DNA from 2 places in the Rummeliibacillus sp. G93 genome. Region 1 is predicted to be linked to the other one. Evidence: a T-box and tRNA genes for the amino acid it is inferred to sense, from the RefSeq annotation. Region 1 holds a T-box; the other holds one or more tRNA genes.
The links. The T-box of region 1 lies ahead of trpS (tryptophan--tRNA ligase). A T-box ahead of a tRNA ligase gene usually reads a tRNA of that ligase, here a tRNA-Trp.

Region 1 (4,195 bases):
TTCAATACTGGAAGGGAGATCCATCAAACCATCAGGAGATAACTTTGTAGATGTTACCGTCAATTCGAGACCTTTGTCAGTTGCCACAACTTGGATCCATAACGGGCCATCCATTTCAAAATCTATATCATCATTAATTTCTTCCATCATAACCCAGAAGAGTTCTTCGCCTTTATCACGGTCATACCAAATTTCATCTTTGGTGAATCCTCGTTCTTCAATATCAACGTAAGAAATGAAGAGTTTTAGTGTATTCTCATTAATGCGTTCCATATCCATTTTACACAACCCCCTTCGGTCCATAATTATAATATTCTTCAACGATCATGTAGCCAGATTTTCAAGGTGTATTACTTTAACAGCGTCTATTACTATTGTATGACGAGATGGTGAAAAATGAAAAGGATAAATCTTAGGAAATATCAATAGTATATGAATTATAATAGTTTTAAGTTCCATTTGCCAATAAGAAGCAATAGATTATGGCAATGTGAATAGAATGTATTCACCGCAATTGTTTTAACATTATATTCTGATGCCTTGCCATTGTTGACACATCGCTGTTCTTTAATATCCTCATGTCTTTACCTTCTTCTTTACCCACAAATGGCTTTTAAAAAACGAAAAAAGCTAAAACCCATCAGACGATGGATTCTAGCTTAGCTTGTACACCTGTACTTGATCTATACAGAGTTAGTTCACCATTTTTTGCGCTTCTTGCAATTGGTAAGCACGAACTTTACGTGGTAGGAAACGACGAATTTCATCTTCGTTGTACCCCACTTGCAGACGCTTTTCGTCTAAAATGATTGGACGTCTTAATAAGCCAGGATTTTCTTGGATTAACTCATATAATCGTTGTAAAGGTAATGATTCAACGTCTACTTTTAATTTTTGGAAAATCTTTGAGCGTGTAGAGATAATCTCATCTGTGCCATCTTCCGTCATTCGTAGTATTTCTTTAATTTCGCTTATGCTTAACGGCTCCGCGAAGATATTTCTTTCTTTATATGAAATCTCATGTTCTTCTAACCATGCTTTTGCTTTTCTACATGAAGTACAACTCGGTGATGTAAAAAGAGTGACCATCATCTCAAAAACACATCCTTTCGAAAATGTGAGTTAATGTATATAGGAATTGCTGTATTGTTAAATTAGAATTACTCTAATAAAGAAGTCTAACATCATTATACACCATAAATTCTCATTTGAATATACACAAAATAGAAATTACATCAATTGATTGACGACTAAATATGACGAATTATTCTATTATGTTCAGTTTCACTATTATTCGTCATAGAGCAATTCTCAGTTATATCTGTATTATCCCCATTTTCAGGAACAACTAAACATAAAAATCCAGAATAATTTTCTCAATTAATACCTTTACACTGAAAATGAGTTGCTATACTATTATTTACGTTTAATTGCCAAAAAGGTTCCAAAACTTTTTGAAAAGATGAAAAATAAAGAAGATATTTTTTAGATATTCTCTAACTGACTTGCAGTAGACAAATAAAAGCTTTCTCTATAATTGGAAGTTATGCAACAGTTGCTTTTTCAAAAACGCTATATTATAATTTTCACCATATTGATAAAACGTTGAAGAAGAAGAGTACTTATAGTTCGTTTGTAAAGAGAGTCTGTGGCTGGTGGAAACAGATCATACGCTATAGGGAATGGGCTTCTGAGTAGCTTTATGAAAACATAGTAGTAAGGCTCGGGTTTGTCCTACGTTACAGGATTAGAGTGGCCGGATTCGGCAAACTTGGGTGGTACCGCGGATACATAACATTATTCGTCCCTTTTCAGAGGGATGAATAATGTTTTTTGTTTTTATAAGAAATTTTTAGGAGGAAAAAGAAATGAAAAGAATTTTTTCAGGTGTACAACCAACAGGTGTCATTACATTAGGAAACTATATTGGGGCCTTTCGTCAGTTCGTGGCTATGCAGGAGGATTATGATTGCATCTTTTGTATCGCTGATGAACATGCAATTACTGTACCGCAAGACAGCGATTCACTAAGAAACAGCATACGAGCTCTTGCCGCTACTTATATTGCAGCAGGCATTGACCCACATAAATCAACATTATTCATTCAATCTGAAGTTCCTGCACATGCACAAGCGGGCTGGATGTTAACTTGTACAGCTTATATCGGAGAATTGGAACGCATGACTCAATTTAAAGATAAGTCGAAAGGAAAAGATGCCGTTTCAGCAGGCCTTTTAACTTACCCTCCATTAATGGCAGCAGATATCTTGCTTTATAATACAGACATCGTTCCTGTTGGAGAGGATCAAAAACAACATCTTGAAATCACACGTGATCTAGCAGAGCGATTCAACAAACGCTATGGCGAAGTATTTACTATTCCAGAAATTCAACTCCCTAAGAACGGCGCTCGCATCAAATCACTTCAAGATCCATTGAAGAAGATGAGCAAATCAGATGAGAACAAAAAAGCAACAATCCGTTTGCTGGATACGCCAAAAGAAATCGAGAAAAAGATCAAATCAGCCGTTACTGATTCGGAAGGTATCGTGAAATTCGATATGGAAAATAAGCCAGGCGTTTCTAATCTTTTAACTATTGAAGCAGCGTTGAGCAATATGTCGATAGACGATTTAGTCTCAAAATATGATGGACTTGGCTATGGTGCTTTTAAAGCTGGCGTAGCGGAAAGTGTTATTCAACACCTAACACCAATTCAAGAAAGATACAATGAATTAATTGATTCACCTGAATTGGATGAAATTCTGAATGTTGGTGCTGAGAAAGCCAACAAGATTGCAAGTGAAACTGTTACGAAAATGGAGTCCGCGATGGGCTTGGGAAGAAAAAGACGGTAATCAGTCCAAGACATGCTCCTAAAAAGATTTTAAAATCCACTGTCTTCAAGATGAAAATAAATACATCAGACCATGGATAACCGAGAGCATGATAGTTTAAATACAAAATCATATGAGTGGCGGTCAATACAACTAGTCCATAACAAATTAAAAAAAATAAGAATCGCATATCATTATCCTTTTCTTGTTTTTTTATTTCAGTGATTGAAAGAGATTTGTTGTGTGAAATTTCGCTTTGTCGTTTAAAGAATCTATTATAAGCTATGAAAAAAAGCCTTTCTCTATTCATGAGAAAGGCTTTTCTACTAGTTTTAACTTTTTGTATTACATTTTTTTAAACAGTAGTGAAGCATTATGTCCACCAAAACCAAGCGAATTGCTCATCACGTATGAGATTTCTTGCTCTCTTGCTTTATTTGGCACATAATCCAAATCACATTCTTCATCTGGTGTTTCAAGATTCATTGTTGGTGGCAAAATATTTTCTTGCAACGCCAACACAGAGAAGATTGCCTCAATGCCACCTGCTGCACCAAGTAAATGGCCGGTCATTGATTTAGTTGAACTGATCGCTAATTTATAAGCGTGCTCTCCGAAAACTGTTTTGACCGCTTTCGTTTCGAATAAATCATTATAGACCGTACTTGTTCCGTGAGCATTAATGTAATCCACTTGCTCAGGAGATACTTCTGCATCATTAAGTGCCTGTTGCATAGCACGTGCTGCTCCTTCACCTTCTGGAGCAGGAGCCGTGATATGGTGTGCATCACCTGTTGAGCCGTAGCCAATAACTTCTGCGTAAATTTTTGCACCACGGTTAACCGCATGTTCATATTCTTCCAGGATCACAATACCAGCACCTTCGCCAATGACGAAACCATCACGATTTTTATCGAATGGACGTGAAGCTGTTTTTGGATCTGGATTTAATGTTAGTGCAGTATTTGAACAGAAACCAGCTACTGCCATGTTAGTAATCGGGGCTTCTGCTCCACCTGAAATCATGACGTCAGCATCACCACGTTCAATTACCTTGAAGGCGTCACCGATTGAGTTTGTACCTGATGCACAAGCTGTTACTGAACATGAATTAATCGCTTTTGCTCCGAAATGGATGGATACTTGACCCGCAGCCATATCGGGAATCATCATTGGTACGAAAAATGGACTCACACGACGTTGCCCTTTTTCAAGGAAATTATTATATTGCTGTTCAAATGTCTCCATTCCACCAATTCCTGAACCAATCCATACACCCGTGCGCAATCCGACCTCAGGCGTAATTTCTAGGTTTGAATCTTCAACAGCCATAATAGATGCAGCTAATGCATATTGAG
Region 2 (4,195 bases), 1.5 Mb from region 1:
GACGGAAAGACCCCGTGGAGCTTTACTGTAGCCTGATATTGAATTTTGGTACAGCTTGTACAGGATAGGTAGGAGCCATTGAAACCGGAGCGCCAGCTTCGGTGGAGGCGTCCTTGGGATACTACCCCAGCTGTATTGAAATTCTAACCCGTACCCCTGATCGGGGTAGGAGACAGTGTCAGGCGGACAGTTTGACTGGGGCGGTCGCCTCCTAAAGAGTAACGGAGGCGCCCAAAGGTTCCCTCAGAATGGTTGGAAATCATTCGTAGAGTGTAAAGGCACAAGGGAGCTTGACTGCGAGACCTACAAGTCGAGCAGGGTCGAAAGACGGGCTTAGTGATCCGGTGGTTCCGCATGGAAGGGCCATCGCTCAACGGATAAAAGCTACCCCGGGGATAACAGGCTTATCTCCCCCAAGAGTCCACATCGACGGGGAGGTTTGGCACCTCGATGTCGGCTCATCGCATCCTGGGGCTGTAGTCGGTCCCAAGGGTTGGGCTGTTCGCCCATTAAAGCGGTACGCGAGCTGGGTTCAGAACGTCGTGAGACAGTTCGGTCCCTATCCGTCGTGGGCGTAGGAAATTTGAGAGGAGCTGTCCTTAGTACGAGAGGACCGGGATGGACACACCGCTGGTGTACCAGTTGTTCTGCCAAGAGCATCGCTGGGTAGCTATGTGTGGACGGGATAAGTGCTGAAAGCATCTAAGCATGAAGCCCCCCTCAAGATGAGATTTCCCATTACGCAAGTAAGTAAGATCCCTCAAAGACGATGAGGTAGATAGGTTCGAGGTGGAAGTGTGGCGACACATGGAGCTGACGAATACTAATCGATCGAGGACTTAACCAAATTTCTTAAGAACCTTCAATTCACGTTTATCCAGTTTTGAAAGAACAAGAAAAGTTTTTCTAAAAAAGCAGTTGACTTAATTAGAAAAAAAGTGATATAATAATTCTTGTCTTTGAGAAATAACATGTCTAGTGATGATGGCAAAGAGGTCACACCTGTTCTCATGCCGAACACAGAAGTTAAGCTCTTTAGCGCCGATGGTAGTTGGGGGCTTCCCCCTGCGAGAGTAGGACGTCGCTAGGCTGTTGATTTTATTATTCCGAAGTAGCTCAGTTGGTAGTAGCATCTGACTGTTAATCAGAGGGTCGCAGGTTCGAGTCCTGCCTTCGGAGCCATTTTTTTGGAGAGTTGTCCGAGTGGCCGAAGGAGCACGATTGGAAATCGTGTAGGCGGGTAACCCTGTCTCAAGGGTTCAAATCCCTTACTCTCCGCCATGACTTTTCAATACATATGGCCCCTTGGTCAAGCGGTTAAGACACCGCCCTTTCACGGCGGTAACACGGGTTCGAATCCCGTAGGGGTCACCATTTTCGGAGGATTAGCTCAGCTGGGAGAGCATCTGCCTTACAAGCAGAGGGTCGGCGGTTCGATCCCGTCATCCTCCACCATTTTAAGAACTTTATCAATCAAATAAGCATATATTATTATCGCGGGGTGGAGCAGTTCGGTAGCTCGTCGGGCTCATAACCCGAAGGTCGCAGGTTCAAATCCTGCCCCCGCAACCAAAATGGTCCGGTAGTTCAGCTGGTTAGAATGCCTGCCTGTCACGCAGGAGGTCGCGGGTTCGAGTCCCGTCCGGACCGCCATTTTAAATTATAATATTTAAAGTTATTATGGGTCGGTAGCTCAGTTGGTAGAGCATTAGATTGAAGCTCTAAGTGTCGGCAGTTCGATTCTGTCCCGACCCACCATAATAATTTTTGCCGGTGTAGCTCAGTTGGTAGAGCAACTGACTTGTAATCAGTAGGTCGAGGGTTCGACTCCTTTCGCCGGCACCATTCTGGAGGGGTAGCGAAGAGGCTAAACGCGGCGGACTGTAAATCCGCTCCTTCGGGTTCGGCAGTTCGAATCTGCCCCCCTCCACCATTCTTTACAGGGGCATAGTTTAACGGTAGAATAGAGGTCTCCAAAACCTTTGATGTGGGTTCGATTCCTACTGCCCCTGCCAATATAAAACCTTTAAATTTACATAACGGCGGCTGTGGTGAAGTGGTGAACACACCGGATTGTGGTTCCGGCATTCGAGGGTTCGATCCCCTTCAGCCGCCCCATATATAAAATGTAAAGATTAGGTTTTCCTTTAATACAATGGCGATTGTGGTGAAGTGGTTAACACACCGGATTGTGGTTCCGGCATTCGAGGGTTCGATCCCCTTCAGTCGCCCCATTTTGGGGTATAGCCAAGCGGTAAGGCAACGGATTTTGATTCCGTCATGCCCTGGTTCGAATCCAGGTACCCCAGTTATATATGCGGAAGTAGTTCAGTGGTAGAACATCACCTTGCCAAGGTGGGGGTCGCGGGTTCGAACCCCGTCTTCCGCTCCATATATTTTATAATGCCAAGGCGGCATAGCCAAGTGGTAAGGCAAAGGTCTGCAAAACCTTTATTCACCGGTTCAAATCCGGTTGCCGCCTCCATATAGTTAATTACACTATATAAACACATCATGCCGGTGTGGCGGAATTGGCAGACGCGCACGACTCAAAATCGTGTTCCTTTGGAGTGTCGGTTCGACCCCGACCACCGGTATCATAACATCGTTTGCCAAGCGATGAAATCAACGTTTCTCTATTGTGGGGAAGCGTTTTTTTTTGTGTTTATTTTTAGTTAAAATACGTTGGTTTTTGGTTTTAACAAATAGTCTTTAATCGTGCGAATCAATCGTGTGAATAGGTTCAGTGGGATTATATATGGCAAGACGTAAGTCCTTGTAACGTTACCGAAAAAATGATTCAAGAAAATGTAATCTAATATAAAAATGGACGCTATCTAAAACGGGTAACGTCTCTTTTATTACCTTATCGAATATTGAATTCCCGACCCCTTATTTTACATGGATACAACCGCCATTATGATTAACTGACTAATATAATAAGATAGAAGGTAATTGAACAAACGGGGCCAGTATAGAGCAAGAAGGATTAAAACACCTTTATGGTAAAATACAAGTAGAAATTTGTTTAAACTTTGTTCAATAAACAAAGTTACAAAAATAGGGGAGAAACTATAGGTGTGAAAAACAAAGATTTAATCAATAGTTTAATACCATTAGGAATGATTTTTGGTGGTACCATCGGTATAATTTTAGGAATTTTTTTCGAATCAATCTCCCAAGGTTTTTCAATTACATTGGGGGCTGGAATAGGCTTATTATTTGGAACCATTGCTTATGGATTTTATAGCAGAAAAGGGTAGAACTACGTTAAAGGGGTTGCCCCCGACCGCCAGTATCCAAATTACGGATTTGGGGAGGTTTTTAATTTATATTGTGATATATAATAAGTTATCACGGCTGAAAGAGAGAACTATAATATGATTACAATTAAAAATGCAAAAGCTTATTTTGAAACGACACTGGATTTTGAAAATGATAAGGTAGCTACGATATGGGAGAAGTTTAAAGTGTTTTGTAGAGAAGATATTCAGGGAGAAGAAGAAAAAGAAATCTTATTTGAATGTGGTGTTTTTAAATTTACAGGAGAGAAAATGCTACACTTTAATTTTGTCCGCCAATTTACAAAGTATGAAGATGATGAGTATGGAGGAATGGAACAATTACATTGTGAATTTTTATTTGAATATACTAAAGAAGTAAAACGTTTAAAAGCTACAGAATGGTCAATGGATTATGAAAGTTTAGATGAATTTTTCGCCGCTGTAGAAGATTTAAAAGCATTTCAAAAAGTACTTCAATTGACACCTATTAAACGTGAGTTGTACCAAGAAGAAGTTTAAATATAAGCAACATAACCATACACAGTTGAAAAAACATTCCGGAATGAATGTCTGCGAGATATTAGAAAAGTGACAACCCGATTATAAGATCGGCTATGTCGCTTTTTCTTTTGAATCAACTTATGTAATAGTGCTATTGCAAATAACAGCATCTATAACATAAAATTGGGCACTTTTTTAAAAAAACTAGGAGAATATAATAATCTTTTATGTCCTTTGTTTCTAGATTTAGAAAAAAGTAATAATATTATTCTGCTATTAGTAATTTCATTTTTTTTGTCCTATTTAATTGTCATGTAAAAGTTTTGGTATATAACTCTACTGAAACACCAGAAAGAAGGACAACAACATTGAAATATCTAACAGATTCTATTACAACAATAGACTATGAA

Region 2: it has a tRNA-Trp gene. The T-box ahead of trpS (tryptophan--tRNA ligase) is inferred to sense a tRNA for this amino acid. The anticodon was not compared.

The regions. Positions count from the first base shown of each region.
Region 1 is NZ_CP097314.1:743,108-747,302, reverse strand. It holds gene mecA (adaptor protein MecA) at 1-279, opposite strand, end outside; gene spxA (transcriptional regulator SpxA) at 694-1,089, opposite strand; T-box leader at 1,597-1,812, shown strand; gene trpS (tryptophan--tRNA ligase) at 1,869-2,858, shown strand; gene fabF (beta-ketoacyl-ACP synthase II) at 3,183-4,195, opposite strand, start outside.
Region 2 is NZ_CP097314.1:2,515,086-2,519,280, reverse strand. It holds rRNA gene M2M59_RS12750 (23S ribosomal RNA) at 1-847, shown strand, start outside; rRNA gene rrf (5S ribosomal RNA) at 975-1,090, shown strand; tRNA gene M2M59_RS12740 (tRNA-Asn) at 1,106-1,182, shown strand; tRNA gene M2M59_RS12735 (tRNA-Ser) at 1,190-1,281, shown strand; tRNA gene M2M59_RS12730 (tRNA-Glu) at 1,300-1,374, shown strand; tRNA gene M2M59_RS12725 (tRNA-Val) at 1,380-1,455, shown strand; tRNA gene M2M59_RS12720 (tRNA-Met) at 1,496-1,572, shown strand; tRNA gene M2M59_RS12715 (tRNA-Asp) at 1,577-1,653, shown strand; tRNA gene M2M59_RS12710 (tRNA-Phe) at 1,683-1,758, shown strand; tRNA gene M2M59_RS12705 (tRNA-Thr) at 1,770-1,845, shown strand; tRNA gene M2M59_RS12700 (tRNA-Tyr) at 1,850-1,933, shown strand; tRNA gene M2M59_RS12695 (tRNA-Trp) at 1,942-2,015, shown strand; tRNA gene M2M59_RS12690 (tRNA-His) at 2,043-2,118, shown strand; tRNA gene M2M59_RS12685 (tRNA-His) at 2,159-2,234, shown strand; tRNA gene M2M59_RS12680 (tRNA-Gln) at 2,238-2,309, shown strand; tRNA gene M2M59_RS12675 (tRNA-Gly) at 2,318-2,392, shown strand; tRNA gene M2M59_RS12670 (tRNA-Cys) at 2,411-2,485, shown strand; tRNA gene M2M59_RS12665 (tRNA-Leu) at 2,517-2,597, shown strand; gene M2M59_RS12660 (hypothetical protein) at 3,081-3,263, shown strand; gene M2M59_RS12655 (hypothetical protein) at 3,381-3,803, shown strand.